Regions from separate parts of the Hyphobacterium vulgare genome, predicted to be linked through region 1. Evidence: predicted binding sites of a transcription regulator. Region 1 holds the regulator's gene; each other region holds the start of a gene.
The links. The regulator LexA, encoded in region 1, represses DNA repair genes until DNA is damaged. The targets are predictions, from matches to a motif close to ATGTTCCNCTTGTGTTCC.
Positions count from the first base shown of each region.

Region 1 (10,521 bases):
GCGCGAACAGCACCGTGAACATCGAGGTCGGGAAACCCATCGCGCGCAGCGTGATCCCCGAATAGAAGTCGATGTTCGGGTAGAGCTTCTTTTCAACGAAATACGGATCCTCGAGCGCGATCTTTTCCAGCTCCAGCGCGACGGCGAGGAGCGGGTCATTCGTTACACCGAGCTCGTTCAGCACTTCGTGGCAGGTTGTCCGCATCACCTTCGCGCGCGGGTCGTAATTCTTGTAGACGCGGTGTCCGAAGCCCATCAGGCGGAACGGGTCATTCTTGTCCTTGGCTCGCGCAACGAATTCCGGGATGCGCGAGACATCGCCGATTTCCTCGAGCATGGTCAGCGCGGCTTCGTTTGCGCCGCCATGTGCGGGACCCCAAAGCGAAGCAATGCCCGCTGCGATACAGGCGAACGGATTGGCACCCGACGAACCGGCCAGGCGCACGGTCGAGGTCGAGGCATTCTGTTCGTGGTCGGCGTGCAGGATGAAGATCCGGTCCATCGCGCGTGACAGGATCGGATTGACCACAAAGTCTTCGGCCGGAACCGCGAAACACATGCGCAGGAAATTCGTCGCGAAATCGAGTTCGTTGCGCGGACTGACGAAGGGCTGGCCCACCGAATACTTGTAGGCGCGCGCCGCAATCGTCGGCATTTTCGCGATCATGCGGTGGCTGGCGATTACCCGGGCGCGCGGATCGTTGATGTCGGTCGAGTCGTGGTAAAAGGCCGACAGGGCGCCGACCGTACCCACCATCACCGCCATCGGGTGCGCGTCGCGGCGGAAGCCGCGGAAGAACTGGTCGAACTGATCGTGCAGCATCGTGTGATACCGGATCGTCTGGTCGAAGCCTTTCAGCTCGTCCTTGTTCGGCAACTCACCGTGCAGCAGCAGATAGGCGACCTCTATAAAGCTGGAATTCTCCGCCAGATCGTCGATCGGGTAGCCGCGATAGAGCAGGACGCCCTCATCACCGTCGATATAGGTGATCTGCGACTCGCAGCTCGCGGTCGAGGTAAAGCCCGGGTCATAGGTGAAGACACCGGCATCCTTGTACAGGCTGCGGATATCGACCACGTCGGGACCGACCGAGCCCTTGTAGACCGGCAGTTCATAGGACTTTCCGTCAATCGACAGCGTGGCGCTTCGGGCCGGTTTCGCTTTGCTTTCCATCGTCATTCCCCAATCGTGTCCGATGTCATGCCGTATCGGACGGCAGACAGTGTTCCTTGATGCGTGACAGCGATTCCTCCTTGCCGAGGAATGCCATCACGGCGGAGAGGTCGGGTGCCGGTGCACCGCCGGTGAGGGCGGCGCGAAGCGGCTGGCCGACCTTGCCGAAACCGACCTGCTCGGTCTCGGCGAAGTCTTTCAGGGCCGCGGCGAGCGCGGCATCGTTCCACTCAGGCAGGGCGCCAAGCACGATTGCGAGGCGGCCGAGGCGGAAGCGGGCGTCGTCGTCGAGCGCTTTCGCCGTCTTGCCATCGATTCGAAACGGCCTTTCAGCGTAGAGGAAATAGGCCTGATCGGCGAGATCGGCGAGGCTGGATGCTCGCGTTTTCAGCGCCGGCATCGCGGCGCCCAACCGGTCCCGCAGGACGGCTTCGTCAAGCCTGGGCGGCGTGGCATCCGACAACAGTCTCGAGATCAGCAGATCGACGAGGCGCGTATCGTCGGCTTCGCGCATCGCCAGGCCGTTGATGTGCGCCAGCTTGTCAAAATCGAGCCGTGCCGGCGCCTTGCCGAGACCGCTGAAGCCGAACGCTGTTTTCGCCTCGGCGTCAGTGAAAAACTCCTGGTCGCCATGCGCCCAGCCGAGGCGGAGGAGATAGGCGCGCAGACCCTCGGGCAGATAGCCCATGTCCCGGTATGCCTCGACGCCGAGTGCGCCATGGCGCTTCGACAGCTTCTTGCCGTCCGGGCCGTGGATCAGCGGAATGTGCGCGAACACCGGGATGTCCCAGCCAAGCGCGGCATAGATCTGGCTCTGGCGCGCCGCATTGGTCAGATGGTCGTCGCCGCGGATGATGTGGGTCACACCCATGTCGTGATCATCGACCACGACGGCGAGATTGTAGGTCGGCACGCCGTCGCTGCGCAAAAGGATCAGATCGTCGAATTCCTTCGCCGCCCACCGCACATCACCCAGGACCTCGTCGTGGACGACGACATCGTCTTCGCCGGCCTTGAACCGGATCGTGTAGGGCGCATCGGCCGGTGCGTCCGCCGGATCCTTGTCGCGCCAGGGCGAGCGAAGGGCCCGGCCCTCGGCAAAGGCGGTTTCGCGCAGCGCTTCGACTTCGTCCGGGCTGCAATAGCACCGGAAGGCGCGGCCGCGTTTCACCAGTTCGTCTACGGCTTCGCGGTGGCGGTCAGCGCGCGAGAATTGCGAAACCGGGTCACCGTCCCAGTCGAGACCGAGCCAGGTGAGCCCGTCGAGAATCGCATCAATCGCGTCCTGGGTCGAACGCGCCCGGTCGGTATCCTCGATACGCAGGAGGAATTTGCCGCCGCGGCCGCGCGCGAACAACCAGTTGAACAATGCCGTCCGCGCGCCACCGATATGCAGAAAGCCGGTCGGCGAGGGGGCGAAGCGAGTGATGACCTGATCGTTCAACTATTGCACCTGCGAAAAACCATGCTGCGCTGCGGTGTCCGGATGCGTGATAGCATGCGTGCCGGGACAGGGATAGGGTATCGAATGTGACCGATACACCGCTGCGATATCCCGCAGTGGGGCAGGGTTTGCCGCTCCGGGCGATGCGACGGATTTCACCGTTGCTCGCTCGCCTCGGCTGGGGTGACCTGCCCCTCTCCATCGCCCTTCCGGCCGCCTTCGGCGTGGGGGCGGTGGTCTATTACGCTCTGCCGTCAGAGCCGCATCCTTGGATGTGGTTGCCGCTTTCCGTGGCGGCCACCATGTGCGCCGGATTGGCCTTCGCATCGGCGCGGCGGCAACGTTACTGGCCGATTGCCTTGCTGATCGCGGCGATGAGCCTCGCCGGCTTTGCCCGCTCCGACCTGCGGACTGCGGGCGTCGCCCACACCGTGATCGCCGACAGCGACCGCGCTCGCGTGGTTACCGGATGGATCGAGCAGGTGCAGCGCTCGACCTCACGCGAGCGCTTGATCATCCGGGTCGATGCAATCGAGGGCATTGACATACCGCCTCCGCGCGTCCGTGTGACCGCCTCGCGCGGCGAGTTCGTACCCGGAGACGCAATCCGCCTGCGTGCCGTACTCGGACCGCCGCCGCGGCCTGCCGTTCCGGGCAGTTACGATTCCGGTTTTGCGGCCTGGTTCTCCGGCATTGGCGGAACCGGATTCGCGGTCAGCCGGCCGGAAGCCGCGGAGGTGTCCGGTCACGGCTTTGCGCGGGGGTTCGCAGCGTGGCGCTGGTCGATCGCCGAACGCATCCGGGCGCGAATGCCGGAGCGCACGGGCGGGGTCGCCGCTGCGCTCCTGACCGGCGATCGTTCCGGCATCGACCCGGATGTGGCGGAGAGTTTGCGCGCATCCGGTCTCGGTCACATTCTCGCAATCTCCGGACTCCACATGGCGCTCATGGCCGGCGGCGTCTTCTTTGCGGCCACCTGGGTGATCGCCCGGATCGAGCCGCTCGCTCGCGCGATCGATCCGCGCAAGCCCGCTGCGATCGCCGCCCTGCTTGCCGCCTGCGCCTATCTTCTCCTGTCCGGCGCGGCGATCCCGACGCAGCGCGCCTTCGTGATGACCGGTGCGGTCCTGCTGGGGGTTCTGGCGGGCCGGCGCGCCGCCTCCATGCACATGGTGGGGATTGCCGCGCTCGCCGTGCTGGTCTTTCAGCCGGAAAGCGTCGTCACGCCGGGTTTCCAGATGTCTTTCGCGGCCGCGATCGCACTTGTGGCTGCCTTCAATCTCGCGCGCCGGAGGCCCGCCGGGCCGCGCGGCCTTCTGTCCCGCTTCGCGGGATTCTGGGGCGCGCTGGCGGGATCTTCGCTCGTCGCCGGGTCGGCGACCGGCGGTTTCGCGGCATTCCACTTCCACCGCCTCGCGGCCTACGGCTTCGGTGCGAACCTGGCGGCCATGCCGGTTTTCTCGCTGCTCGTCATGCCCGCCGGAGCGATCGCGCTCCTTTTGATGCCGCTCGGGCTTGATGCCCCGGCCCTCTGGGCCATGGACAAGGGATTGAGCTGGGTCATTGCGGTCGCCAGCTTCACCGAGAGTCTGCCGGGCTCCCTGACCCCCGCTGCGGCTGCACCCGGGCTCGCTTTGGCGATCTATGGGGCGGGATTTGTCTTTCTCGCCGCCGGCCGCGGCCTGATCCGGCTGGCCGGGGCAGCGGGAATGGGATTGGCCCTGATCATCTGGGCATTCGCCGATCAACCCGATGCGCTGATCACGGAGGGCGGAGTGATGATTGCGCGCTTTGGCGAAGCCGAGACCTGGAGCGCGAGCAATACGCGGCGGTCGCGCTTCGCGGCCCATGTCTTCCTCGAGCGCTCGGGCGAGGAACGCGGGCAAAGCCCCGCATCCGGCGTGATATGCGATTACTCAGGCTGCATGGGACGCGCATCGGGGCGGGTCATTGCATTCCCGGACAGTCCCGAATTTCTGTCCGATGATTGCCGGCACGCCGATCTCGTCGTCACGCGCTTCCCGGTTCGCGGGACGGATCGCTCCGCCTGCCAGGCCCGGCTGATCGACGCGCGCCAGTTGAACGAAAGCGGGGCTCTGGCCCTCTGGTTCGGGCCGGACGGACGTCTCGGGACTCAAAGCGTCGACGCGGTTCGCGGCGAGCGCCCGTGGACCGCACGCGGCGATCAGTTGTAGCGGCGGATCAGGCCAACCAGCTTGCCCTGAACCTCGACCCGGTCGGGGCCGAAGATTCGCGTCTCATAGGCCGGGTTGGCGGCTTCCAGAGCGATCGATCCACCCTTCTTGCGCAGCCGCTTGAGTGTGGCTTCTTCGCGGTCGACCAGCGCGACGACGATGTCGCCCGTTTGCGCGGTATTGGCCCGCTCGATGATCACGATGTCGCCGTCGAGAATGCCGGCATCGATCATCGAATCGCCGCTGACCTCGAGCGCGAAATGGTCGCCCGATCCTCCCGCCAGGGTCGGCGGCAGCAGGATGCGGTCGGTTTCGTGCTGGATGGCCTCGATCGGCACACCGGCGGCAATGCGTCCGAGCACCGGAATGTCGACGCCCTGGGTATCATCGGCGCGGCTGTTGAAGTCGGCGCGCACCACATTCGGTCCGAGATCGCGCGCTGGTGCGGAAGCTCCCGCCGAATCCGGCAGTTTCAGCACTTCGAGCGCGCGCGCCCGGTGAGCGAGGCGGCGGATGAAGCCGCGTTCCTCCAGTGCGGTGATCAGACGGTGAACCCCGGACTTGGACGCCAGGTTCAGCGCGTCCTTCATCTCGTCGAACGAGGGCGAAACGCCCGATTCCGACAGGCGGCGGTGAATGAAAAGCAGCAGCTCGTGCTGTTTCTTCGTGAGCATGACTGGCCTCCCGGACGGACGGAACAAATCAGAAACTTCTGAAATGTTCTATGAGTGTTCCGGGTAAACGTCAAGTAAACGCGGAAACGTCCAGGAGCGCTTCGGTCGCCCGGCGCACATCGCCTTGCCGCATCAGGCTTTCGCCAACGAGATAGCCTTTCGCGCCGGCGCGCTTTAGCCGGGCTATGTCCGATGCGTCCGATATCCCGCTTTCGGCAATCGCGAATCGATCGGCCGGGATCTTCGGGGCGAGGACCTCGAAGGTTTCGAGGGACGTTTCGAACGTCTTGAGGTTCCGGTTGTTCACGCCGATCAGCGGCGAGGGCAGGGCGACCGCGCGTTCCAGCTCCTCGGCGTCATGCGTCTCGATCAGCGAATTCATGCCCCATTCTGACGCCGCGGCGATCAGCTCGGCCGCGAGCGCGTCATCGACACTCGCCATGATGACAAGGATTGCGTCCGCGCCCATCGCTCGCGCCTCCACCACCTGCCAGGGGTCGAGCATGAAGTCCTTGCGCAGGACGGGCAGGGCGGTCGCGGCGCGCGCGGCCTTGAGGAAATCCTCATGGCCTTGAAAGCTGGGCGCATCGGTCAGAACGGAGAGACAGGCCGCACCGCCGTCCTCATAGGCTCTCGCCAGAGCCGGCGGATCGAAATCGGCCCGGATCAGGCCTTTCGACGGACTGGCTTTCTTCACTTCGGCAATCAGGGCCGTGCCGGTCGCTTTGAATTTACGGGTCAGCGCATCGGCAAATCCCCGCACGGGCGAGGCATCGCGCGCCGCGGCTTCGAGATCGGCGAACGGCATCGCCGCCTTCCGGCTGGCAATCTCCTCGCGCTTGTAGGCCTCGATCCGGGCAAGCGCGCTCACGCTTCGTCCCGTGAGATTTTCGCCATCGTGTCGAGCGCGGCCTGAGCCGCGCCGCTGTCGATCGACCGGGCGGCCTGCTCCGCACCGTCCATCAGGTCGGCGGCGTGACCCGAGACAACAAGCGCGGCTGCTGCATTGAGGATGACAATGTCGCGGTAGGCGCCGGGCGATCCGGAAAGGACGCCGCGCAGGGCGACGGCGTTCTCGTCCGGCGTGCCTCCAATGATCGCCTCGATCTTGTGTTCGGCCAGACCCGCATCGCCCGGCGAAACGGTGAAGCGGCGGATCTCGCCTTTGCTCAGTTCCGCGACATCCGACGGGCCGGAAATCGACAATTCGTCGAGCCCGTCGCGGCCGCGCACGACCCAGGCCCGCTCTGCGCCGAGATCGCGCAGTGCCATTGCTACCGGTTCGATCCAACGCTCGGCAAACACGCCAAGCAACTGGCGCCTCGCCCCGGCCGGATTGGCGAGCGGTCCCAGCAGGTTGAACACGGTGCGCGCCCGCAACGCCTTGCGCGCACCGGCAACATGGCGCACGGCGGAATGGTGAGCGGGTGCAAAAAGAAAGCCGACGCGCGCCTCGGTCAGCGCCCGTTCGACCCGGTCCGGCGTCGCATCGAGCGCCACGCCCAGCGAGGCGAGCACCTCGGCCGAGCCGGACTTGGATGACGCCGCGCGATTGCCGTGTTTGGCGACGGTCGCGCCGGCGCCTGCCGCGACCAGCGCAGCGGCGGTGGAAATGTTGTAGGTGCCCTTGGCGTCGCCGCCCGTACCGCAGGTGTCGATCGCACCGTCTGGCGCAGTCAGCCCCGTCATGCGGGCGCGCAGCGCGCGGGCTCCGGCGGCGAGGTCGTCCGGCGTCTCGCCGAGTGCGGCAAGCCCCACCAGGAAACCCCCGATCTCGGCATCGCCCGCTTCACCTTCCATCAGGACGCCGAACGCGCCCTCGATGTCCTCCGGCGACGGCCGCTCGCCATGGGTGAAGGCCTGAATGCAGTTCAGAAGCGCGCTCATGCCGCCACCTTCGGACGCACGCCGCAGAACGACAGGAAATTCGCCAGAATCTCGTGACCATATTGCGAGGCAATGGATTCGGGATGGAATTGTACGCCATGGATCGGCCGTTCGCGGTGGCGCAGCCCCATGATCTCGCCGTCCGCCGTGCGTGCATTGACGACGATCTCGCCGGACAGGCTCGCCTCCTCGACGGCAAGGCTGTGATAGCGCGTGACGTCGAAAGGCGAGGGGAGGCCGGTGAAGACGCCCGTCCCGTCATGGGTGATTGCGCTCGTCTTGCCGTGCATGATCGACTTGGCCTGGACGATCTTGCCGCCGAACGCCTCGCCGATCCCCTGGTGGCCCAGGCACACGCCCAGCAGCGGCAGGGTTTCGGGAAGCATCCGGGTCAGCTCCGGGCAGATCCCGGCGTCCGCGGGACGGCCGGGTCCGGGCGAAATGACGATGCCCGACGCGCCGCTGGAAACCGCTTCCGCCGTGCTCATCGCATCATTGCGCACGACACGCGTCTCCGCCCCGAGCTCCTGGAAATAGTGCACGAGGTTGAAGGTGAAGCTGTCGTAATTGTCGATGATCAGCAGCATCGCGTCCGGCCGTTGTGAGGAAGGCCGGAAGGTAAGGGAAGGGAAGATCAAGTCCAGCGCGCTTGCAGGCGTGGCGCGGTTAACGCCGCTTTTACCCCGCGCGGGCGGCAATTCCGCAACGACGTCCTCTGATTCCCGGAAGCCCATGCCACGCCGTTCCATCAATTCCGCGATGCCGATCCTCGCCGGCTCAATTGCCGCGATGGCGTTTGCCATGGGTGCGATCGCGCACGATGCCGGCTATCGGCGCGGGCTGTCGCTGGCCGTCGAGATCGCCGAGGCCGAGCGGATCGAAGCCCCGGTCTTCACCGGCTTGCCGACGCGCGACGTTTTCGAGCCGACGGACCGGGAAACCTTCACCCGGCTCGCCGAACCGGCGGTCACCACTGCGACCGGACGCGGCGATGGTCCGGTCATCATCCTTGTGATGGACGACATCGGCGCCGAAGAAGCGCGTTCCATGCGTGCGCTCGACCTGCCGGCCGACATCAGTTTCGCGATCCTGCCGAATACCGAACTCGCGCCCGAATTCGCCGTGGCGGTCCGGGGGCGCGGCAGGGAAGCCCTGATCCACATGCCGATGCAGCCGCAGGGAGACGGTGATCCCGGGCCGAACGCCCTGATGGCGGGTCAATCGGAAGACCAGGTCCGTTCCGTGCTCGAATGGGCAATCTCTCGCGTGCCCGGCGCGCGCGGCTTCAACAATCACATGGGCAGCGCGTTGACCCTCGACGTTGCCGCAATGGACGTGTTGTTCACACAGGCCGAGACGCTCGGCCTCTACTTTCTCGACTCGGTGACAGCACCGCAATCGATTGCCGCGGAGATGGCCGAAAACCACGGTATACTGGCAGCTTCCAGGGATATCTTCATAGACCATGTGAACGAGCTGGACGCCATTGAAGCCCAGCTTCGGGCGATCGAATTTGAGGCCGAAACGCGTGGCCACGCCATCGCGATTGGCCATCCCCGGGACCTCACGCTGCAGGCGCTCGAAGCCTGGATTCCGCAAGCCGAGGCGGATGGCTTCCGTTTCGTGACCCTGGGAGATTGGCTGGCCGAAACCCGCGAGCCCGTCCGCCTGGCATCTTCAGGCGAAGCGCCAGGCTTCCCCGGCGGCTCGGACTAGCGCCCGGGCCTTGTTCTCGGTCTCCTGGCGTTCTGACTCCGGATCTGAATCGAGCACCACTCCGGCGCCTGCCTGAATGTGCAGCTGGCCGTCTTTCAGGACGCCGGTGCGCAGGGCGATACAGGTGTCCATGTCGCCATTGGCGCTGAAATAGCCGACCGCGCCGGCATAGACGCCGCGCCGGTGCGGCTCGAGATCGTCAAGGATTTCCATGGCGCGCACCTTTGGCGCTCCTGACACGGTCCCGGCCGGAAAGCCGGCGAGCAACGCCGAAACGGCGTCTTCGCCGTCGGCCAGTTCGCCTTCGACATTCGAGACGATGTGCATGACGTGGCTGTAGCGCTCCACGACCTCGCGATCGGTGATCCGCACGCTGCCCGCCTTCGCGACGCGTCCAACATCATTGCGCCCGAGATCAAGCAGCATCAGATGTTCGGCGCGTTCCTTCGGATCGGCCAGCAGGTCGGCTTCGAGCGCATCGTCCTCAGCCGGATTTGCCCCGCGCTTGCGGGTCCCCGCAATGGGGCGGACGGTGACGGTTCCGTCGCGCAGGCGGACGAGGATTTCCGGGCTCGATCCGGCAATGGCGAAGCCGTCGAACTGGAACAGGAACAGGAAGGGCGACGGATTCAGCCGCCGTAGTGAGCGGTAGAAGGCGAGCGGATCGTGGTTGAAGGGCAGGGTGAAACGCTGGCTCGCCACGCCCTGGAAAATGTCTCCGGCCCGGATGTGCGCGCGGATCCGTTCCACCATGGCGTGGAAGTCGGCCGGCACCATCGAAGCCCGGGCTTCGACTTCGGCAGGCGGAGCGGCCGCAGGCCCATGCGCGGGCGCTCCGGCGTCCAGCGCGGTCATCACCCGGCCCAGCCGGTCCTGTGCGTCGAGCCAGGCCGTATCGGCGTCGACGGCCGCGCCGGGGCGGACCGGCGTATAGGCCGTGATCTGCTGATAGAGCGCATCGAAAACGACGACCACGCGCGGACGAATCAGCACGCCGTCCGGCAGGCCGAGCGGATCGGGCGCATTGCCGGGGAGGCGTTCCACGGCGCGGATCAGGTCGTAACCGAGATAGCCGAACAGGCCAGCCGCGATCGGAGGCGTGCCCTCGGGCAGGTCAATCCGCATCGCAGCGATCGCGCGGCGTAGCGAGGCGAGGGGATTATCCCCGTCCTGAACCGGGTTGTCTTCGCCATGCTGAACGAAAGGGACACCGTCCCTCAATTCCCACCGGAAATCGGGATCGAAGCCGATGGCCGAGAACCGCCCGCGCCACGCCCCGCCCTCGACCGATTCCAGGAGGTAGGCGTCAGGCCGACCCTTTGCCAGCGCCATGAAGGCGCCAACGGGCGTCAGAAGGTCGTCGATCCGCCGTGCCCCGGCCAGAACGGTTTCGCCGCGTTCGAACGCCCTGGCGAAATCCTCCCGGGACGG
Region 1 covers NZ_JBHRSV010000001.1:58,512-69,032, forward strand. Annotated here, with positions in the region: gene gltA (citrate synthase) at 1-1,174, opposite strand, end outside; gene gltX (glutamate--tRNA ligase) at 1,200-2,618, opposite strand; gene ACFOOR_RS00315 (ComEC/Rec2 family competence protein) at 2,780-4,813, shown strand; gene lexA (transcriptional repressor LexA) at 4,804-5,487, opposite strand; gene trpC (indole-3-glycerol phosphate synthase TrpC) at 5,558-6,358, opposite strand; gene trpD (anthranilate phosphoribosyltransferase) at 6,355-7,374, opposite strand; gene ACFOOR_RS00335 (anthranilate synthase component II) at 7,371-7,961, opposite strand; gene ACFOOR_RS00340 (divergent polysaccharide deacetylase family protein) at 8,107-9,090, shown strand; gene trpE (anthranilate synthase component I) at 9,052-10,521, opposite strand, start outside.

Region 2 (10,521 bases), on a different contig from region 1:
CTGAAGCGGGTTCAGTCCGGGACCTAGTGCCCCGGACGGCGCTGCGCCGCGATCGTCATGACGTCGTATTCGCTGTCGGCGGTGAACATCTGCGGCTCTTCCACACCGCACTGCCAGTCGATGGCGAGATGATCCGCCGCCTGACGCGCAATCTCGTTGGCATTGGCCAGGCTGGAGGCGTCGATATAGGCCGCGGCACACGCGACCATCGCTTCGTTCGGACGCAGGGCGGTGACGACGAGGGTGTGCCACTCGCCGGCATTGTCCGGGTCCATCATGGCCGGCGTGTCGTTGACATAGCGGTGGATGGTCGCGAACGGCACGCCGCCCGAAAGCCGCCACTCGATCACCTCGCCATAGCCGCCGAACAGGCCGCGCATGGGCGGGTTGATGTAGTCGGAGCGCGCCCCGTCCGGTGCGCGATAGGCTTCCGCGGCACCGTGCTCTCCCGCGACGATCTCCACCGTCCAGCCGCCGAATCCGTCGCAGATCGTGTCCCAGACAGGTTCGTCCTCGTGCTCGACGAGGACGCAATCGTCGTCGATGCGGGTATAGGCACTGTCGTACTGCTGCGCGTCGGCGCTGGCGGCGAAGCCCGCAGAAAGGACGGCGGCGGCGAGTTGGCGGATCATGATGTCCTCCCCTGTTCGCCCGAACGCTAGCGCACCGGGAGCGGGGGAAACAGGGGCGGGACCGCAAGGGCCGGAATTTTTATTGTCTTGCGGCTCACCGCTCGAAGTGCGTTCAATTCACGTTCAGCTGCCCGGCACGAGTTTGCACGGGCCGTATTTCGAAACGGGGAGGTCCGCCATGAAACGCATGATATCGACCGCGATTGCCGGCACCTTGCTGACCGCCGGGTTCGCGCTGGCCGACGAAACCCATTTCACGCCGGGCATCGAAAGCCTCAGCATCAGCCAGATGACACCGCAGGTGCAGGTGACCGTGCGCAATACCGCCAACAGTCCCGATCCCGCGGACCGGGTGCTTCGGATGGTATCGAACGACCCGGTGGTGACAGTCCGCGGCCAGTTCTTCTGCAATTCCTATTCGGCGAACACGCAAGGCGAATCCCGCGCCAGGCGGGCGCAGGTGCTGTTCGGCATCACTACACCGCACAACAATGGCAATGGCTATGAGCTCATGCCCATCGGCATCTGGGGCGAAAGCGACGCCGTCGAATACAATGGCGCGCGCACGGGTGAGAATTTCGACATCGACGCGGTGATGGACCTGCCCGATAGCTGGGATTCCGAGGCGCTCGTGACGCTCTTCTTCAACCCGGTGAAGACGGTCGAAGACCATCTCGAGGATTTCACCTCCAACGGGGCGGGCAGCGCCGCCGACTTCCTGCGCCAGGACGACGTGTTCGAGGTCGAGATCCCGGTCAGCATGACGGCATGGTGCCAGTATGACGGGCGCTGGTATCCCGGCGTGCGCCAGCAGACGGTGACCGTGGCCATCTTCTACCAGGGCGATCCGGACATCACCGATGGTGCGGGCGTCGTGAACGCGGTCGGAGACGTCGCGGCACCGGTTCCGAACCGTGCCCGCACGACGACTTCGGCCACCGGTACGGAGGGCGGTCCGCCAACCCGGACGTCGCGCCCGGCGCGGACCACGGAAGAGACCCCGCCGCGGCGGGTCAACCCGCAGCGCTGACGGCGGCATAGACGCCCCATCCCCGGCGGACTATCCCTTCGTTCCAGCGAGGGGATTTTCCGCCGATGAACGAGCGCGCAGCCGAGGACACCGGCGGGCATTTCGCCGCCTTCCGGCACCGGCCCTATCTGATCTACTGGCTGGCGCGCGCGGCCACCGTGTTCGCGGCGCAGATCCAGATCGTTGCGCTCGGATGGCAGGTCTACGACCTGACGCGCAACCCGCTGCATCTCGGGCTGATCGGTCTGTCGCAATTCCTGCCGGCGCTTCTGCTGGTGCTCGTCACCGGCGCAGTCGCAGACCGGTTTTCGCGGCGCAAGATCATGGCGATCTGTCTTGTCGGCATGGCGGCGATCTCGTCGGGATTCTTCGTGTTCACTGCCTCGGGCAGTCAGACGATCTGGGTGGTCTTCCTGCTGCTTGCCGGTTTCGGCACGGCGCGCGCCTTTTTCGGACCGGCGACGCAGGCGCTGTTGCCCAACATCGTGCCGCCGACCCTGTTGTCGAAGGCGATCGCACTCAATTCCTCGGCCTGGCAGCTGGCGACGGTGCTGGGCCCGGTCGCGGGCGGCTTGCTCTACGGTGTCTCGCCGCTGATCGCCTATGGCAGCTCGGCCACGCTTCTGGTGCTCGCGGCGGGCCTCGTCTTCCTGATCCCCAGGCCGGACCAGCGGACCGAGGCCGAAGCGCCGAGCCTCGACCTTCTCCTCGCGGGCTTCAAATACATCTGGAAGGAAAAAATCGTGTTCGGGGCGATCTCGCTCGACCTGTTCGCAGTCCTGCTGGGCGGAGCAACGGCGCTGCTGCCAGTCTTCGCCCGCGACATCCTGCAGGTCGGTGAAGAGGGTCTCGGCCTCTTGCGCGCCGCGCCGGGCGTCGGGGCCATCGCAGTCGCGATCTGGCTGGCGACGCACAATATCCGCGACCATGCCGGCTTGTGGATGTTCTTCTTCGTGGCGGTCTTCGGCGCCTTCACCATCGTCTTCGGCGCCTCGCCCTATGCCTGGCTGTCCATCGTCGCGCTTGCGGGCCTTGGCGCGGCGGACATGGTCAGCGTCTATATCCGCGAAACCCTGATCCAGCTGTGGACGCCCGACCGGGTGCGTGGCCGGGTGAATGCCGTGAACATGGTCTTCATCGGCGCCTCGAACGAGCTCGGGGAGTTCCGCGCCGGCGTGATGGCCGCCTTCATCGGCGCCAAGGCGACGGTGATCGCCGGCGGCGCCGGAACCATTCTGGTCGCGGCGCTGTGGGCGAGGATGTTCCCGGACCTGCGCAAGGCGCGGCGTCTCGACGGGCGGGCTTAGCATCCGACGTATTGCCCTCCCCCTTGAGGCTTCGCCCCGTCCCACAGGGCGAAACGCTCCGGTGGAGCGTTTCGAGGGAAGAAGGGCCGGGAGGCTGCGCGTCGGCCAGCCGACCGGGATGGGGGTAGTTTCATGGGGTCCCCATGAAAATGGGGACCTGAAGCATGTACCCGGTTTCGGATTCCCGCTTTTGCGGGAACCCCAGGGAAAATAAACACTCACCCCACCCCGCTCCCGTCGTCCTGAAGGACACCGCTCGCGTCCCTCCCCTTCAAGGGGAGGGAAACGAGCGCGTTGCCCATCCCCTTGACCTTGCATCGTTAGCGGCGCTCTAACGACGCATGGAAACGCCCTCGCCTCCCGGCCGGTTAAAGCTGGCTTTGCGTGCACGCGCCGCCGCGCGCGCCGCGGTCATGGGCTCGCGCCGGAGCTGGGGCTGGCTGCGCGAACAATGGCGCCAGGGCCGATCACCAGCGATGTGGCTGCTCGGTCTTCTGACCGGCATCGTGTCAGGCTATGCCGCGCTCGGCTTCATCCTCGCCATTCATGGAGTCTCCCTTGCCGTGTTCGGTGCGAACCATGATGCGCTGGCGAGCGGGGTCGATGCCCTGCCCGGCTGGCGGATCTTCGCCGGTCCGGTGATCGGCGGTCTGGTCGTTGCCGGACTGCTCTTCCTTGGCCAGCGCTACAACTGGCTGACCGAAACCCGCGCCCATGCCGTGGCCGACGTGGTCGAGGCACGGGCGGTGCGGTCGGGCCGCGTGGTGCTGAAGACGGGACTGCTCTCGGCCGTGATTTCCGCGATTTCGCTCGGGTCTGGCGGATCGGCCGGCCGGGAAGGACCGGCAGTGCATCTCGGCGGTGCGCTGGCCAGTTTCGGCGCCCAGTCGCTCGGCATTCCGGCACGGGCGGTGCGCACCCTCCTCGCCTGCGGCGCGGCGGCCGCCGTGGCCGCCAGCTTCAACGCGCCGATCGCCGGCGCGCTGTTCGCCTTCGAGGTGGTGCTGGGGCATTACGCGCTGCGCTCGATCGCGCCGGTCGCGATCGCTAGCGTCGCCGGTGCGGTCGTCTCGCGCATTCACCTCGGTGCAACGCCCGCCTTCACCGTCCCGGCGATGGGGGCGGCCAGCGCCTGGGATCTGCCGGGCGTCTTCCTTTTAAGTCTCGCCGCCGCTGGGTTGGCCATCGCCTTCGTGCAGTCGAGCGTGCATGCGCCGCGGCTTGTCGCTCAGCAGGCGGAGAAATGGCGCATTCCCTTATGGGCGTTGCCGCCGATCGGCGGGATCGGGATCGGGCTTCTCGCCCTGCCCATGCCGGAAATCCTCGGCGTCGGCTACGAAGCCACGTCGAACGCGCTCGGCGGGCAGTATGCCGTTCTCTTTCTGCTTGGCCTGATCGTGATGAAGCTGGTCGCGACGGGGGTGACGCTCGGCTTTCGTTTCGGCGGCGGCGTGTTCTCACCGGCGCTCTATCTCGGCGCAATGCTGGGCGCGGCCTTCGGGGCGGTGATCGGTCTCGCGACCGGAGGCGAAACGGCCGGCGTGCCCTTCTACGCCGTGGTCGGCATGGGCGCAGTGGCCGGTGCAGCGCTCGGCGCGCCGCTGTCGACGACGCTGATCGTGTTCGAACTGACGGCGAATTACGAAGCCTCCGTTGCCGTGCTGGTGGCGGTCTCGATCGCCACCGTGCTGACCCAGGCGGCGACCGGCGGTTCGATCTTCCAGAAGCAGATACTCCGCCATGGCTACGATCTCTCGCGGGGGCAGTCGCGGGTCCTCCTGCAGACGATCCGCGTTCGCGACATCATGGCGCCGTTCGAGGGCGACGCCGCCGACATGGATACGGCGAGTGGCGCGCCCAGTCTCTATGATGACGACTATCTCGGCCGCGCCATCGGCCTCATGTCGGCGGAAAGCCTCGACGGCGCGCCGGTACGGTCCCGCGAAGGCGACCAGCCGGTTGTCGGCTGGCTGTCCCGCGCCGACGCCCATGCCGCCTATGCCCGCGCGCTCGCCGAGACGCACGAGGAAGAGCATTTGTAGCCTCGTGGTCTCGCTCGCACGCGTTAGGCGACAAAGGCGAGAATGGGATACGAAATTGCATTTCCCATGGCGTGGATCAACCATCCCGGCGCGATCGACCCGTTGCCGAGCTTTTCGTTGGCAAGTGCCATCAGCCAACCAGCCGTCCCCGGCAAGAGCAGGAATGCGGCCCCGAGAACCGGCGTGAATTCCGGTCCGCCTGGCACCAGAAATATGAGCAGATGGATCCCGCCGAACACAAGCGCGTGGATTGTATTGCCCACCCAGAAACCAAATACGCCGATCAGGCGCTTCGCGAGCACGCCGCGAAACAATATCTCTTCGCTGAGTGCCGTTTTCACGCCCGCAATGATCAGAATCAGAAGCACGGTTTCGGTGCCGAAGCCCTGCGCCCGGATCATTCCGGCGACCGTATTGCCCGCCGATGCGGCGTCACTGAATTCCGGCGAGAAATAGATAATCGCGGTGACAAGCGACCACAGGGCAAAGATCACGAGCGCCAGGCCCATGGACCGCATTGTCGGCAGAATCAAACCGGAATAGCGGAAAAACCCGGCGCGCTTGCGACCCCAAAAAAGCCAGACGAGCAAGGCGATCACGAGCGCAATCGCAACCTGTATGGCAGCGTTCACGACTTCCTGCGTCAACATGAGATCCCTCCAACTTTATCTTGGTATCAAGCTATTATAGTTTGATGTCAAGATTTCTTGGCGGACACTCCGCCTTGAGGTAAAGAAGAGGGTATGTCCCGCGACATCGGATTCGATCTTGTCGACGAGGTGGTGGATGGTTTCAGGACGGAGCGACCCGACCTGGATCCGCGCGCCATCGAGACCGCTTGCCGGATGATTTATTCGGGCCGAGTCGCGCAGGCGCATGCAGAACGCATCCTGAAACGCCACGGGCTCAACTACACCGATCTTGATGTACTCGGAAATTTGCGGCGGTCCGGATCGCCCTTCGCCATGTCGCCAGCGGCCTTGCTTCGTCAGGCGATGATCACATCCGGTTCGATGACTTCGTGCCTCGATCGGCTCGAACAGGCCAAGCTCGTCATCCGGGAGATCCGGCAGGATGATCGGAGAGGTCGAATCGTGCGCCTGACCGACGAGGGCCGAGCGCTGATTGATGAAGCCCTGACCAGCCGTTTCGGCAGTGCGGCACGGGCCGCCGCCTCTCTCACCACAAGCGAAATCGATGCATTGAATGCCTTGATGCGGAAGTTCGCCGACGCATTGAACCGCGAGCCGTCGCAGGATTGAAGCGTCGCTGCACCCCACACACCTGACCGGGCAGACAGCCCCGCGTGTGCCGGTTATGTTCCGCTTTGGATTCGGCGCGGAAACAGCGTAGACCCTGACCATGAATTCCATTCCCCTTTCCCAGCAGGCGCGGCCTGCCGCGCCGGCCGGGCAGGCGTCCTATCTTGACGGGCTGAACCCGGAACAGCGCGCGGCGGTCGAGGCACTCGACGGTCCGGTTCTGGTGCTCGCAGGAGCGGGCACGGGAAAGACGCGCGTTCTGACGACGCGGCTGGCGCACATCCTGGCCACCGGACGGGCGCGGCCGTGGGAAATCCTGTCGGTGACCTTCACCAACAAGGCCGCGCGGGAGATGAAGGAACGGGTCGGACGGCTGATCGGACAGGGCGTCGAGGGCCTGCCCTGGCTCGGCACTTTCCACTCGATTGCGGCGCAGATCCTGCGGCGGCATGCCGAACTGGTGGAGCTGAAATCGAGCTACACGATTCTCGACACCGACGATCAGCTGCGGCTGATGAAGCAGATCATCCAGGCCGAAGGCATTGACGAAAAACGCTGGACGCCGCGCTTTCTCGGATCCCTGATCGATGGGTGGAAGAACAGGGGCTGGACGCCCGACCGCGTGCCGGAAGACCAGAAATGGATCTTCGCCGAAGGCGCGGGACAGAAACTCTACGAGATCTACCAGGCGCGGCTGCAGGTGCTGAATGCCTGTGATTTCGGCGATCTGCTGCTGCACAATCTGACGATCTTCCAGAACCATCCGGACGTGCTGCGGGAGTATCACCGCAAGTTCCGCTACCTTTTGGTCGACGAGTATCAGGACACGAATGTCGCGCAGTATCTGTGGCTGCGCCTCCTAGCGCAGGGCTCGCACAATATCTGCTGCGTGGGGGATGACGATCAGTCGATCTATGGCTGGCGCGGGGCGGAAGTCGACAACATCCTGAAATTCGAGAAGGACTTCCCCGGCGCCAAGGTGATCCGGCTGGAGCGCAATTACCGCTCGACCGGCCATATTCTCGGTGCGGCGGCGGGGCTGATCGCGGCGAACCGAGCGCGGCTCGGCAAGACGCTGTGGACCGAGGACGATCCGGGCGAGAAGGTGCAGGTCAAGGGCATCTGGGACGGCGAAGCCGAGGCCCGCTATGTCGGTGACGAGATCGAGCGCTGGGTCAAGGACGGGCGCAAGCATTCCGACATCGCCGTTCTGGTGCGCGCGTCGTGGCAGATGCGGGCGTTCGAAGACCGCTTCCTGACGCTCGGCCTGCCCTACAAGGTCGTCGGCGGGCCGCGCTTCTTCGAGCGCGCGGAAATCCGCGATGCCCACGCCTATTTCCGCCTCGTGCGCTCATCCGACGACGACCTCGCCTTCGAGCGGATCGTGAATGTGCCGAAGCGCGGGGTCGGCGAAACCAGCGTGCAGAAGCTGGCGCAGGTGGCGCGCGGCGCCGGAATATCGATGGCGGAAGCGGCAAGAATGCTGGTCGAGACCGACGAGATCCGCGGCCCGGCGCGCACGGGTCTCAAGGTCTTCCTGCGCGATCTCGACCGATGGGCGCAGATGGCCGAGACGATGCGCCATGACGAGCTCGCCGAGATCGTGCTCGACGAGAGCGGCTATACCGCGATGTGGCGCGAGGACAAGACGCCCCAGGCCGCCGGCCGGCTCGACAACCTCAAGGAACTCGTCCGCGCGATGGGCGAGTATGACAGTCTCGAAGCCTATCTCGAGCACGTCGCGCTGGTCAGCGATCTCGATACGGCGAGCGATGGCGACGAGGTGTCGCTGATGACGCTGCACGCCGCGAAGGGGCTCGAATTCCCGCTGGTCTTCCTGCCGGGCTGGGAGGAGACGGTCTTCCCGTCGCAGCGCGCGCTCGACGAAGGCGGCACCGCCTCACTCGAGGAGGAACGCCGCCTCGCCTATGTCGGCATCACAAGGGCACGCGAACGCGCGGTGATCACCTTCACCGCCAATCGGATGATTTTCGGGCGCTGGCAGTCAGTGCTGCCGTCGCGATTCGTCGACGAATTGCCCGCCGACCACGCCGATGCGTCCTCGGAAACCGGCTACTACGATTCCGGGCCGGGCTTCGAGGGTTTCGGAGAGCCGGCCAATCCGATGGCCTCGTCCTATTCCTCGCCCGGCTGGCGGCGCTACCAGGCCGCCACGAATGAAGGCCGCAAGGGCTCTCCGCCCGTGATCGAGGGCAAGGCGAAGCTGATCGACAGCGCGGAGTCGTCCTCGAAATGGCGGGCGGGCGACCGGGTGTTCCACGACAAGTTCGGCTACGGCACGGTGAGACGCGCCGACGGTGCGAAACTGACCGTCGCCTTCGACAAGGCCGGTGAGAAGAAGGTGGTCGACAGCTTTGTGAGGGAATTGCCGTGAACCAGCTCAATCCGGGTGAAGAAGCTGTCGGGCGGCTGTTTCCGAATTTCGCCACCGACCCCGACCTCTATCTCTACCGGATCGAACCGATCCAGGGCACGGCATCCGTGATGGTCATGGACGAGGCGGCCTACAACGCTGCGCGTTTCATGAACAAGGACATCGTGTCGCTCGATACGCTCGGTGCGAACATCCCGCTGTTCCGGGTGACGGAGTATGCGCAGGCGCGGACCGCGCCCGCGAGACCCGTCCATTTCATCCTGCATCCGAGCCATACCGGCTCGACGCTGGTCTCCCGCCTGCTTGACGCGACCGGCACCACGCTCGGCGTGCGCGAGCCCTGGCCGCTAATCTCGCTGGCGGAGCTGCAGGACGATCTCGGAACGAAGCACAGCGTCGTCTCGGAACAGGACTACGGCATCCTTCGCGACTCGCTAGTCACGGTCTGGTCGCGTGTCTTCCGGCCGGAAACGACCGGCGTCGTGAAAGCGACCAGCCATGCCGGCCGCGCCGTGCCCGACATTCTGCGCACACACGCCGCGAGCCGGGCGATCTCGCTGACCCTGCAGCCTGAAGCCTTCATCACGGCGCTGCTGGCGCGGCAGAATCCGATCCGCGAACTGCTCGGCTTCTCGATCGAGCGGATGAAACGGTTCCAGCGCCGTTTCGGAGATCTGGCGCAGCCCGTCCACGCGATGACGCCGGGCGAACACGCCGCGCTGGCCTGGCTGGTCGAGCGCCAGGTCGAACACGACGTGCTGACGGCCAGAGAGACGAAGGACCGCGTCATTGATGTCGATTTCGACACCTTCCTTGACCGGCCGGCCGAGGAATTGGGCCGGATCGCCAACCACCTCCAACTCGGCGCAACTGACGCCGCTGTCGAAGCCGCGGCGACCGGGCCGCTGATGTCGCAATATTCCAAGGCGGCCGGGCAGAGCTTCACGCCGCAGATGCGCCGGGCGCTGATGGAAGAGACCCGGCAGGTCCGCGGCGGCGATATTGCACGCGGCATGGCCTGGCTGGAGCAAATCGCCAAGACCAGCCCGGCGGCAGCCGCGCTTCTCGGCTGAGTCTTTTCTCGGCGAAAATTCCTTTTCGATCAGGCGGTAATCTCGAAATCCGCGCCGCGCGCCCGGACACTCGGATCAATTCGCGGGAACCGGCCCGCCGGACACGGCGTTTCTCCGGCAACCAGCTGTCATGGAGACACGAATGACCCGCTCTTTCATGCTTGCCGTTTCGGGATTTGCGCTGGTGAGCGCCGCATGCTCCCCCGGCGACGATGTCACGATGGACGAGACCGACACCGATGAAACCACGCTCGCGCAGGACGTCCGGGACGAAAGCATTCCGGAAACCGAGAACCGCGAAGTGACCTCGCCCGGCGGCGCCCAGTCGATGGATTCGCTTCGCGAGGAGCTCGACAGCGGGACAGTCTACAATGAGGGCGCCGTCGAGGACGAACTGATGCAGGCCGGTACGCCGGCCGGCGACGCGGCCTCCGGTTCGGAGCAAGCCAATTTCGGTCTCGACTACGCTGGCGTGTGGGGCAGCGAAGCCCAGTGCGCCAGTGCACAGACCTGGGCGATTTCAGCCAGTTCGGTGACCACACCGGAAGGCGAAGTCTGCACCCTGACCAATATCGAGGAAGGGGCCGGCCAGATCGAGGTCACCGGCGATTGCCGTTCCGCGGACAACACGTCGACCGGACAGCGCACGATGACGCTGGCGCTGCAGGACGACGGCTCGCTGTCGATCATGGACACGACCGAAGTGACGGTCGAACGCTGCACGAGCTTCGAGGACCCGTCGGACGACGATACGGAAATCGAAGAGTAGACGGTCCCGCA
Region 2 covers NZ_JBHRSV010000028.1:105,969-116,489, reverse strand. Annotated here, with positions in the region: gene ACFOOR_RS12915 (ribbon-helix-helix domain-containing protein) at 1-27, shown strand, start outside; gene ACFOOR_RS12910 (hypothetical protein) at 24-632, opposite strand; gene ACFOOR_RS12905 (hypothetical protein) at 811-1,662, shown strand; gene ACFOOR_RS12900 (MFS transporter) at 1,728-2,969, shown strand; gene ACFOOR_RS12895 (chloride channel protein) at 3,350-5,011, shown strand; gene ACFOOR_RS12890 (CPBP family intramembrane glutamic endopeptidase) at 5,035-5,661, opposite strand; gene ACFOOR_RS12885 (MarR family winged helix-turn-helix transcriptional regulator) at 5,755-6,273, shown strand; gene ACFOOR_RS12880 (ATP-dependent helicase) at 6,374-8,668, shown strand; gene ACFOOR_RS12875 (hypothetical protein) at 8,665-9,741, shown strand; gene ACFOOR_RS12870 (hypothetical protein) at 9,884-10,510, shown strand.
Region 2: a site for LexA is predicted at 6,318-6,335, ahead of ACFOOR_RS12880 (ATP-dependent helicase). Genes of this name have one in related genera too.

Region 3 (10,521 bases), 480 kb from region 1:
CGCCGCGGCGCTGCGCCCGATATTCGGTCAGCGGCGTGCGCTTGACGTAGCCGCCATGCGTCACCGTCACGACCATTTCCTCGCGGGCGATCAGATCCTCGTCCTCGATCTCCAGTTCGACATCGAGGATTTCGGTCCGCCGCGGCACGGCGAATTTCTGCCGCGCTTCGCTCAGCTCGTCGCGGATGATCTGGATCACGCGCGGCCGCGAGCGGAGAATGTCCAGGAGATCACGGATCTGTTCGGCCAGGCCCTCGGCCTCATTGCCGATTTCCTCGCGGCCCAGCCCGGTCAGGCGGTTGAGGCGCAAGTCGAGGATCGCCTTGGCCTGCTCCTCGGTCAGTTTCAGCGTCTTGCCGTCAGACAGCACCGAACGCGGATCCGCGACCAGCTTGACCAGCGGTTCGACGTCCGCCGCCGGCCAGTGCCGCGCCATCAACTGTTCGCGCGCCGTAGCCGGGTTCGGCGCGGCGCGAATGAGTGCGATGACTTCGTCGATATTCGCCACCGCCAGCGCCAGTCCGATCAGGACGTGGGCGCGGTCGCGGGCCTTGGACAGTTCGAACTTGGCGCGGCGCGCCACGACCTGTTCGCGGAATTTCAGGAAGGTTTCCAGATAGCCGCGCAGGCCCATCAGCTGCGGCCGCCCGCCGACCAGTGACAGCATGTTCACACCGAAGCTCTGCTGCATCGGCGACCAGCGATAAAGCTGGTTCAGGATCACTTCGGGATTGGCGTCGCGCTTCATCTCGATGACGACGCGCATGCCCGAACGGTCGGATTCGTCACGCAGGTCGGCGATACCCTCGATGCGCTTCTCGCGCACGAGATCGGCGATCTTCTCGATCATCGACGCCTTGTTCACCTGATAGGGAATGGCGTGAACGATGATCGCCTCGCGCTCCTTGCGGACCGTCTCGATCGAGGTCTTGGCGCGCATGATCACCGAGCCGCGCCCGGTCATCAGCGCGCTGCGCGATCCGGCCCGGCCGACGATCTGCGCCCCGGTCGGAAAGTCCGGCGCCGGGACGATGTCCAGCAATTCGATATCGGTGAGTTCCGGATTGTCGAGCAGCGCCAGCGCCGCGTCGACGACTTCGCCCAGATTGTGCGGCGGGATGTTGGTCGCCATGCCGACGGCGATACCGCCACCACCATTGACCAGCAGGTTCGGATAGCGCGCCGGCAGGACCACCGGCTCCTTTTCCGAACCGTCATAGTTTTCGGTGAAATCGACTGTCGCCTTGTCGATATCAGCCAGCAGCGCCTCGGCCGGCTTGTCCATACGCACTTCGGTGTAACGCATGGCGGCCGGCGGGTCGCCGTCGACCGAGCCGAAATTGCCCTGGCCGTCGAGCAGCGTCAGGCCCATCGAGAAGTCCTGCGCCATACGCGCCAGCGCGTCATAGACCGCCTGATCGCCATGCGGGTGGTATTTACCGATCACGTCACCGACGACGCGGGCCGATTTGCGGTACTGCTTGTCGTGGGTATAGCCCTGCTCGTGCATCGACCACAGGATGCGGCGGTGCACCGGCTTCAGGCCGTCGCGCGCGTCCGGGATGGCGCGGCTCACGATCACGCTCATCGCGTAATCGAGATAGGAGCGCCGCATCTCGTCTTCGATCGCGATGCTCGGTCCGCTGTCTCCGCCCGGCGGAATGGCGCCCGGGGTCAGATCGTCGTTCTCGTCGCTCAAGGAGGCCCTCTTGCCGGGTCGCGGCCGGATCTGGAATCCGGCCCTGAAACGGGAACGCCGCGGGCAGAATCGCGCGGCGCTGTTCTGGCCTTGTTTCTAGCAATTCGGGGCATGCGGAGCAAACGCGGGAGACCGCCCGTGTGCAGACGATTCCCGCATTCGCACGCGGCCGGTTACTGCTCGGCGATCGCCGTCGCCAGCGCGTTGATGTTCGCCAGCATGTTCTGGCTGATCGTGTCCTGGATGGACGGCCACTGGTTCGGCAGTTTCAGCCACTCGTCGCGGGTCAGGGTCGCGTCGTTCTGTGCGGCGTAGAAGGCGCTGTCGCCCGAGGAACAGATCCACCAGGGCGAGGTCGTATGCGTGAAGGCTTCGCCGGACGAATAGACGTCCGACAGCTGCGCACGGACCATTTCCGCATCGGTCATCAGCGGGGCGATGTCTTCCTGCGCGAACTGGTCGACCAGGGCCACGGCCTCGAGTGCCGTGGAATCGAGGCAGCGCTGACCGTCATAGATCATCCGCGAACGCGCCAGGAAATAGGCATAGAGCGCCTGCTCCGGTGCGTAGGACGCATAGCGGCGTGCGGCCTCCATCAGGAAGATCGGGGCGGTGTTGTTGCGTTCTTCCCAGATCCGCGACGCGATCTCTGCATCGCGGTCGCGCGGCAGGTCGTGCAGCATCGCGACTTCCATGAACACGTCGCCGAACGCGTCCTGGCCGACGATCATGATGTTCACCGCATCCTCGCCGATGGGCGCATGCATCAGTCCCGGCGTACGGCTGCCATCATCGGACTGAGCGAAGGCCGGTCCGGCGAGGCCGGCGGCGGCAAGGGAAGCAAGGGCGAAACGACGCAACATGAATGAACTCCGTCCTGGATTGTCCGGCACAGTCTAGCAAAAGGCGGGCCGGTTGCCCGGCCCGCCTGCAGTGGACGTGGTCGCGAAGGTGATCAGAACGGAATTTCGTCGTCGAGGTCGTCATTGCGGAAGTCTTCGCGGCCACCACCGCCGCCGCCGGAACGGCCACCGCCGCCACCACCGCTACCCCCGCCGAAGCTGTCGTCGGATTCATAGTTTCCGCCGCCACCGCCGCCGCGGCTGTCGATCATGTGCAGCTCGCCGCGGAAACGTTGCAGGACGATTTCCGTTGTATAACGGTCATTGCCGTCGCGATCCTGCCACTTGCGGGTCTGCAGCTGGCCCTCGACGTAAACCTTGGAGCCCTTCTTCAGATAGTTCTCCGCCACCTTGACGATGTTCTGGTCGAAGATGACGACATTGTGCCACTCCGTCTTCTCGCGGCGTTCGCCCGAGGTCTTGTCGCGCCACTGCTCCGATGTCGCGACGCGGATATTGGCAACCTTGTCGCCCGAATTCAGTGATCGGATTTCCGGGTCGGCGCCCAGATTACCCACCAGGATGACTTTGTTGACGCTTCCGGCCATAACCCCATCTTCTCCATGCTCGCGTGCGTTTCTTGGATGGACGCACGATATTTGTTCACATAATGTTCCGCAGGTCAAACGCCCGCGAGTCGAGGCGGAGTTGAACCCACCGGGGTAGCGAAGTCCACATGGCCGAACCGCTGAAATCCATCCGCGTGCAGGGCGCGCGCGAACACAATCTGAAAAACGTCTCGGTCGAGCTGCCGCGCGACGAGCTGATCGTGTTCACCGGCCTGTCGGGATCGGGCAAGTCCTCCCTCGCCTTCGACACCATCTATGCCGAGGGTCAGCGCCGCTATGTGGAAAGCCTGTCGGCCTATGCGCGCCAGTTTCTGGAGTTGATGTCGAAGCCGGACGTGGATTCGATCGAAGGCCTCTCCCCGGCGATCTCGATCGAGCAGAAGACGACGTCGAAGAATCCGCGCTCGACCGTCGCGACCGTCACCGAGATCTACGACTACATGCGCCTTCTGTGGGCGCGGGTCGGCATCCCTTACTCGCCCGCGACCGGCCTGCCGATCGAGAGCCAGACGGTCAGCCAGATGGTCGACCGGCTGATGGAATTGCCCGAGGGCACGCGGCTCTACCTGCTCGCCCCGGTCGTGCGCGGCCGCAAGGGCGAATACCGCAAGGAATTCGCCGAATGGCTGAAGGCCGGCTTCCAGCGCGTGAAGGTCGATGGCGAGTTCTACCCGCTCGAGGAAGCGCCGACGCTCGACAAGAAATTCAAGCACGACATCGACGTGGTCGTGGACCGTGTCGTCGTGCGCGAGGGCATGGAGCAACGCTTCGCGGAATCGATCGAGGCCGCGCTGCGCCTCGCCGATGGTCTGGCCGCGGCGGAATTCGCGTCGGACGTTGACCTGGCGCGGGCGGACGAACCGGCGGACGGTATGCGCGAAGCCCCCGCCGCCTTCCTGACGCCGGCGGCCGAAGCCGAACAGGCCGCCGCGCCGGCAGATGTGCAATGGGGGCAGAAATCCGGCTACCGGACCGGTGACCGGCTGATCTTCTCGGAGAATTTCGCCTGCCCGGTCTCCGGCTTCACCATCCCGGAAATCGAACCGCGCCTGTTCTCCTTCAACAACCCGTTCGGCGCCTGCCCGGCCTGTGACGGTCTCGGCCAGTCGCTGAAATTCGACGAGGACCTCGTCGTCCCGGATCGCGAAAAGAGCCTCTATGACGGGGCCATCGCGCCGTGGAACCGCGCCACGTCGAAACTCTACCAGCAGACGCTCGACGCGCTGGCGAAGCATTTCGGCGCCGACATGTTCAAGCCCTGGCGCGAACTGCCCGACGCCTTCCGCCAGACCGTGCTGCAGGGCACGCCCGACAAGATCAGATTCCGCTACGAGGACGGCCTCAGAACCTTCGAGACGACCAAGTCCTTCGAGGGCGTGATCCCCAATCTCGAACGCCGCTGGCGCGAGACCGATTCCAGCTGGGTGCGCGAGGATCTCGGCCGCTTCCAGTCGGCCCAGCCCTGCGAGACCTGCCACGGCAAGCGCCTGCGCCCCGAAGCCCTGGCGGTTCGGATCGCCGGTCAGGACATTTCCCAGGCCAGCGAGCTGTCGATCCGCAATGCGGCGGACTGGTTCGGCGGTCTCGAGAAGGGCTTCACCCCGAAGCAGAAGGCGATCGCCGAACGCATTTTGAAGGAAATCCGCGAGCGGCTGAAATTCCTCGTCGATGTCGGCCTCGACTATCTCACCCTCGACCGCGCCTCCGGCACGCTGTCAGGCGGGGAAAGCCAGCGCATCCGCCTCGCCAGCCAGATCGGCTCGGGCCTCACCGGCGTGCTCTACGTGCTCGACGAACCGTCGATCGGCCTGCATCAGCGCGACAATACAAGACTGCTGGATTCGCTGCGCGGGCTGCGCGATCTCGGCAACACCGTCATCGTCGTGGAGCATGACGAGGAAGCCATCCTCACCGCGGACTATGTCGTCGATCTCGGCCCCGCCGCCGGCGTGCATGGCGGCGAGATCGTCGCCCATGGCAAGCCCGAGGAAATCGCCGCCAACCCGAAAAGCCTGACCGGGCAATACCTGTCCGGTGCCCGTGTCATCGACGTGCCGAAAGCGCGACGCCCGATCGACAAGAAGCGTGTGATCCGGGTCTCCGGTGCCACCGGCAACAATCTGAAGGACGTCACCGCCGAATTCCCGCTCGGCGTCTTTACCTGCATCACCGGCGTGTCGGGTGGCGGCAAGTCGACCCTGACGATCGAGACGCTCTACAAGGCCGCCACGCGCCAGCTGAACGGCACCCAGACCGTCCCGGCGCATTACGACCGGATCGAGGGCCTCGAACAGCTCGACAAGATCATCGACATCGACCAGTCGCCGATCGGCCGCACCCCGCGCTCCAACCCGGCGACCTATACCGGCGCCTTCACCCCGATCCGCGACTGGTTCGCCGGCCTGCCGGAATCCCAGGCGCGCGGATACAAGCCGGGCCGCTTCAGCTTCAATGTGAAGGGCGGACGCTGCGAGGCGTGCCAGGGCGACGGCGTCGTGAAGATCGAGATGCACTTCCTGCCCGACGTCTTCGTCCCGTGCGATGTCTGCCACGGCAAGCGCTTCAACCGCGAGACGCTGGAAGTCACCTTCAAGGGCAAGTCGATCGCCGACGTGCTCGACATGACGGTCGAGGAAGGCGCGGACTTCTTCAAGGCCGTCCCCTCGATCCGGGACAAGATGGTCACGCTCGAACGCGTCGGCCTCGGCTATGTGAAGATCGGCCAGCCGGCCACCCAGTTGTCCGGCGGCGAGGCGCAGCGCGTGAAACTGTCGAAGGAGTTGTCGAAACGGGCGACGGGCAAGACGCTCTACATTCTCGACGAACCCACGACCGGCCTGCATTTCGAGGACGTGAAGAAGCTGCTCGAAGTGCTCCACGAACTGGTCGAGCAGGGCAATTCGGTTGTGGTGATCGAGCACAATCTCGACGTCATCAAGACCGCCGACTGGCTGATCGATCTCGGCCCCGAGGGCGGTGATGGCGGCGGCGAGATCGTCGCGACCGGCACGCCGGAGGATGTCGCCAAGGTCGAACGCAGCTGGACCGGCCGCTATCTCGCCCCGCTGCTCGAACGCGACCGCGCCCGGCAGGTGAAGAAGAAGCGGGCCTAGGCCTGTCGGCCCGGCCCGCCCCTCCGCGAGGGCATTACTCGGCGCGCTTGCGGCCGGTCACCATCGACCGGACGAGATTCTCGCCGTGCGCCAGGCTGGACGCGATCACGCCGATCACGTGCAGGCCTGCCAGCGTCAGCGTCAGATAGACGAAGAATTTGTGCAGGCCTTCCAGCCACTCGCCGCCTTCTCCGCCTTCCTCGTGTTCGCCCGACTCCCCGCGCACGCCATGCTCATCGTCATCGTCGTCGCGATCGGCCGCGCGCGGCGCTTCGGACGACGCATTGGCTTGCGCCCCGTCTTCCGGCGCCATGGCGATGAAGCCGGCCAACGGCCCGCGGCCTTCCTCGACCGCGTAGAGCGCCATGCCGGTGCCGGTCGTCCCGGCCAGGCTGGCGAGCAGCAGCAGGATCATCACCGCGCCGGCCGGATTGTGCCCGGCATGGCGCTCGGCCTTGCCGGAGACCAGCCCGCGCAGATAGCTCGCCGCCGCGCCGGGACCGCGCACGAAGCTGGCAAAGCGGGCGTGACGCGTGCCGAACAGGCCCCAGGCGATCCGGATCAGGACCGCAGCCGCGACCGCATAACCGGCCCAGACGTGAATGCCCTGCCAGTCGTCGCCTGAGAAATACGCGGTGAAAACCCCGATCACGATCACCCAGTGACCGATCCGGACCACCGGGTCCCAGACTTTCACCGAGGCCTGCGGCGCGGCGGGGGAAGAATTGTCGCTCGTTTCAGTCATGGCATGCCTCCGTTTCAGAAGGCTGGAACGTCATGCCGCAGGCGCGAGCGCGCCATCTGTCATATGACGTAACCGGCCGTTTCGAAGGAGGATGGGCAATGCCGGAAGACCGCTCGCGCTGGACAACGCGCGCCGGAGGCGTGCTGTTCGCGCTCATTGCCCTCTTCATCGCCACCGATCTGGTGACCGATGGCGGCGAGGGCGTGGGCTGGCTGCACCTCGTCCTGGAATCGGTCGCTCTGGTCTCGGCGGCCGTCGGCGCCTTCGCCCTGCTGGTCAATTTCCAGCGCACGCGGACCGACCTCGCCGCCGCGCGGGCCGAGGCGCTGCGCTGGCAAGGCGAGAACCGGACCCTCGTCCGGGGTCTCGGAGCAGCCATCACCGGCCAATTCGGCCGGTGGGGATTCACACCGGCCGAGACCGAGATCGGCCTGTTCCTGATGAAGGGTTTCAGCCATGCCGAGATCGCGGCGCTGCGCGGCACCAGCGAACGCACGGTGCGCGAACAGTCCCGCGCGCTCTACCGCAAGGCGGGCCTGACCGGCCGCACCGAATTGTCCGCCTTCTTCCTCGAGGACCTGCTGCCGGGGCGGTGACCCGGCTCGCCGCGCTAGACGGTACCGACTGTCTGTGGCGGTGCGGGCGGAACGGCATTCGCCTCCTCGATGGTCAGCGCCGCCTTGCAGGCGATGCCGCGCATCATGCAGACGGGAACGAACATCGCGATGTAGATCACGCTGTAGGGCAGGATGGCCGAACGCCAGTCCTGTGCGACGAGGCCCGAGGCCAGCATCTCCATGTCCACGCCGATGAACAGGAAGGCGATCATCCCGATCATGTACGCCACGGCCATGATGATCGTGGCGATGACGAAACAGCCCAGCAACGGCCAGAACATCGCCTTCGTGCCGCTCCAGGCCGCGCCGAACGCGATCTTGCGGCGATGCACCGCCAGCGCGAAGGCCGGCGATATGCGCACGCCGAACGCGGCCATCACGGCAGTCAGGGCGATGTAACCGACAATGGCGCCGAACAGCACCCCGCTCTCGCCTGCGATCGTTGCCACAACCACCATCAGCACGATGAACGCGATCACGCCGGCCACCCCGATCGCGATCAGGATCGCCAGCATGACGAGCATGGTCAGCAGATAGGCTCCCTCCCCGCCGCCGATACGGAAGGGAAAGATGGGATTGCCCTGTCCGCTCATGAACAGGCGCAGCCAGGCCGACTCCAGCGGAACCATGACCGCGATATTGACGATCATGAACAGCGAAAGCTTCGCACCATAGCTGGCGGAGATGGACATATAGGCCGCGAGATCGTCGGTCGAAGCCGTCTGCATCGCGACCAGTTCCTCGCCCAGGAAGGCCATTTGCCCGACGGCCAGCGCGAGCGCGATCGCAAACCACCAGATGCCGAGGCCGATGAAGGTGGTCGGCCGGGCCTTGAACACGTCCCAGAAGAATCCGAGCGCGGCGCCGGAATCGAGCTTCGGTGCGACCATGACTGTCCCTTCTCTCAAGTCAGGCCGGAGAAGACCCTGAATCGCCGCCCGCGTCACCCGTATTCGCGGGGGGCGAAACCGGTGCCGGCGGCGGCGTGGGCGCGGCCGGTACCGCTTCCAGCGGCGTGCCTTCCAGTCCGCGATGACGACGCGCCAGGTAGGCGCCGACCGCGTGCCACATGCCCTCGTAGAAAATCTGCCCCACGATGGAGATGACGACTGCCACGGCGAACAACGCGATCGTCCCGGTGCTGGTGAAGGCCGCGCGGAGCATGTCCATCGCCTGATCGGGATCCATGTTGCCCGACTGCTGCGAGATTTCGGTCAGCACCGGGATCAGGATCGGCAGGAACATCAGCTGGACGAAGGACGAGATCATCGACGAGGCGAATGCAACGATCAGCCCCAGCACGATATAGGTCAGGAACACCCACCAGAAGATGCCCTTGGTGACCGGCCACGCGCCCGACAGGCGGATCTTCCGGTCGAGCACGGTCAGCGCCGGCGCCGGGGACAGCCGGATCGACAGGAAGACCATCGCGACGATCAGCGCGATGACACCAACCACTCCGGCCAGCACGGCGATCGCCACCGGAGCGCCCTCGCCGCCACCTGCCGCGCCGATCACGACCGGTACCGCGACGAGCAGCGCGCCGACGAAATACGTCCCCATCAGGATGATTATCAGCAGGATGTTCACACCCAGCAGGCGGAACTCGTCACTGCCGAGACGCAGCGGAATGCCCGGTGCGACCTCGTCGCGTGCGAGCAGGCGGAGCCATGCCCCCTGGGCCATGAGCGCAACGGCGATGCCGCCGAAAAAGGCCAGCACTCCGGCGCCGGCCATGGTCGCGAACATCGACATGATTTGCGACGGATCGGGATCGGCCCCGGTCTGTGCGAGCTCGAACACGGTGAGATAGAAGGGCAGGAAAGCCCACAGGAGGAGCCCGCCGAGCACGATATAGAGCAGCGCGTTCCACAACCCGACCCAGAGCGTCCGGCCCGGACGGCGCGCCAGCACCTTGAAGAAGTAGAACACCGCGTCGGTGAAATCGTACGGTTTATCGGGCTGCATGTGTCCCTCCATGACCCTGCTTCTTCACCATAGTGGCGGTTTTTGTCAGCGGCGTCAGGGGGGAATTGACCGGAAATCGTCCCGGGCGGTTGAACTGGCGTCGAGGGCCCGCTCGAACAATTCGGCCAGACCGTCCGGCCGGCTGGAATCCACCACGGAGTTCGACATGATCCGGTATCGCTGCGCGATCCGGCACCGGATGGCCGGGATGCTACGTTCCCGCCGCGCCGCCAGTGCCCGGCTGCAATTCATCGTCCAGCGCGGTGAGAAACGCGCTCACCAATGCGCCGGTCACGGTCAGGCCGGCCCAGCTCGTGCCGAACAGGACGAGTGTTCCCGCCAGTCCCTCGCCATGCGGGATCAGACGCAGCGCCCAAACGATCGCCGATGCGGCCAGCACGAAAACCGCACCACTCAGCGTCACTGCGAACATGCGGCCGCGCGACAGGCCGAGCGCGGCCATCGCCTGCACCTTTCCGAGCCGGACCGTCTCCGGGAAGGCCAGCAGCAGTCGTGTGAGAAACCAGATCGAGAACAGCGCGAAAGCCGCGCCGGTTACCCAGACCGCGACCCATTCGGCGGTGCCGAAATAGGCGCCGATCTCGGGGGCATGCTCGGCTGCCTCGACCGCGAGTTCCGGCGCATTCGCCGCCGCGCGCGACGCCAGGGCAAGCGCGGACAGGAAGGCGACGAACAACAGGAAGGCAACCCCGATCACCGTCAGCGCCAGAACACCGGTCAGCGCCAGCGACAGCGCGAGTTGGCGTTCGTCCTGACCCAGCTCGAGGCCGAACCATTCACTCCGCGCCCGCCCCAGCCCGCGGCGCAGAAGCGCGGCGGCAGCGGGCACGCTGAGCGTAATCAGCACCGCCAGCCAGGCCAGCCAGACCAGCCAGGGATTGTCGGCC
Region 3 covers NZ_JBHRSV010000001.1:539,739-550,259, forward strand. Annotated here, with positions in the region: gene gyrA (DNA gyrase subunit A) at 1-1,699, opposite strand, end outside; gene ACFOOR_RS02955 (hypothetical protein) at 1,873-2,562, opposite strand; gene ssb (single-stranded DNA-binding protein) at 2,655-3,149, opposite strand; gene uvrA (excinuclease ABC subunit UvrA) at 3,278-6,283, shown strand; gene ACFOOR_RS02970 (cytochrome b/b6 domain-containing protein) at 6,318-7,028, opposite strand; gene ACFOOR_RS02975 (helix-turn-helix transcriptional regulator) at 7,127-7,624, shown strand; gene ACFOOR_RS02980 (hypothetical protein) at 7,639-8,535, opposite strand; gene ACFOOR_RS02985 (hypothetical protein) at 8,555-9,613, opposite strand; gene ACFOOR_RS02990 (hypothetical protein) at 9,825-10,521, opposite strand, start outside.
Region 3: a site for LexA is predicted at 3,201-3,218, ahead of uvrA (excinuclease ABC subunit UvrA). Genes of this name have one in related genera too.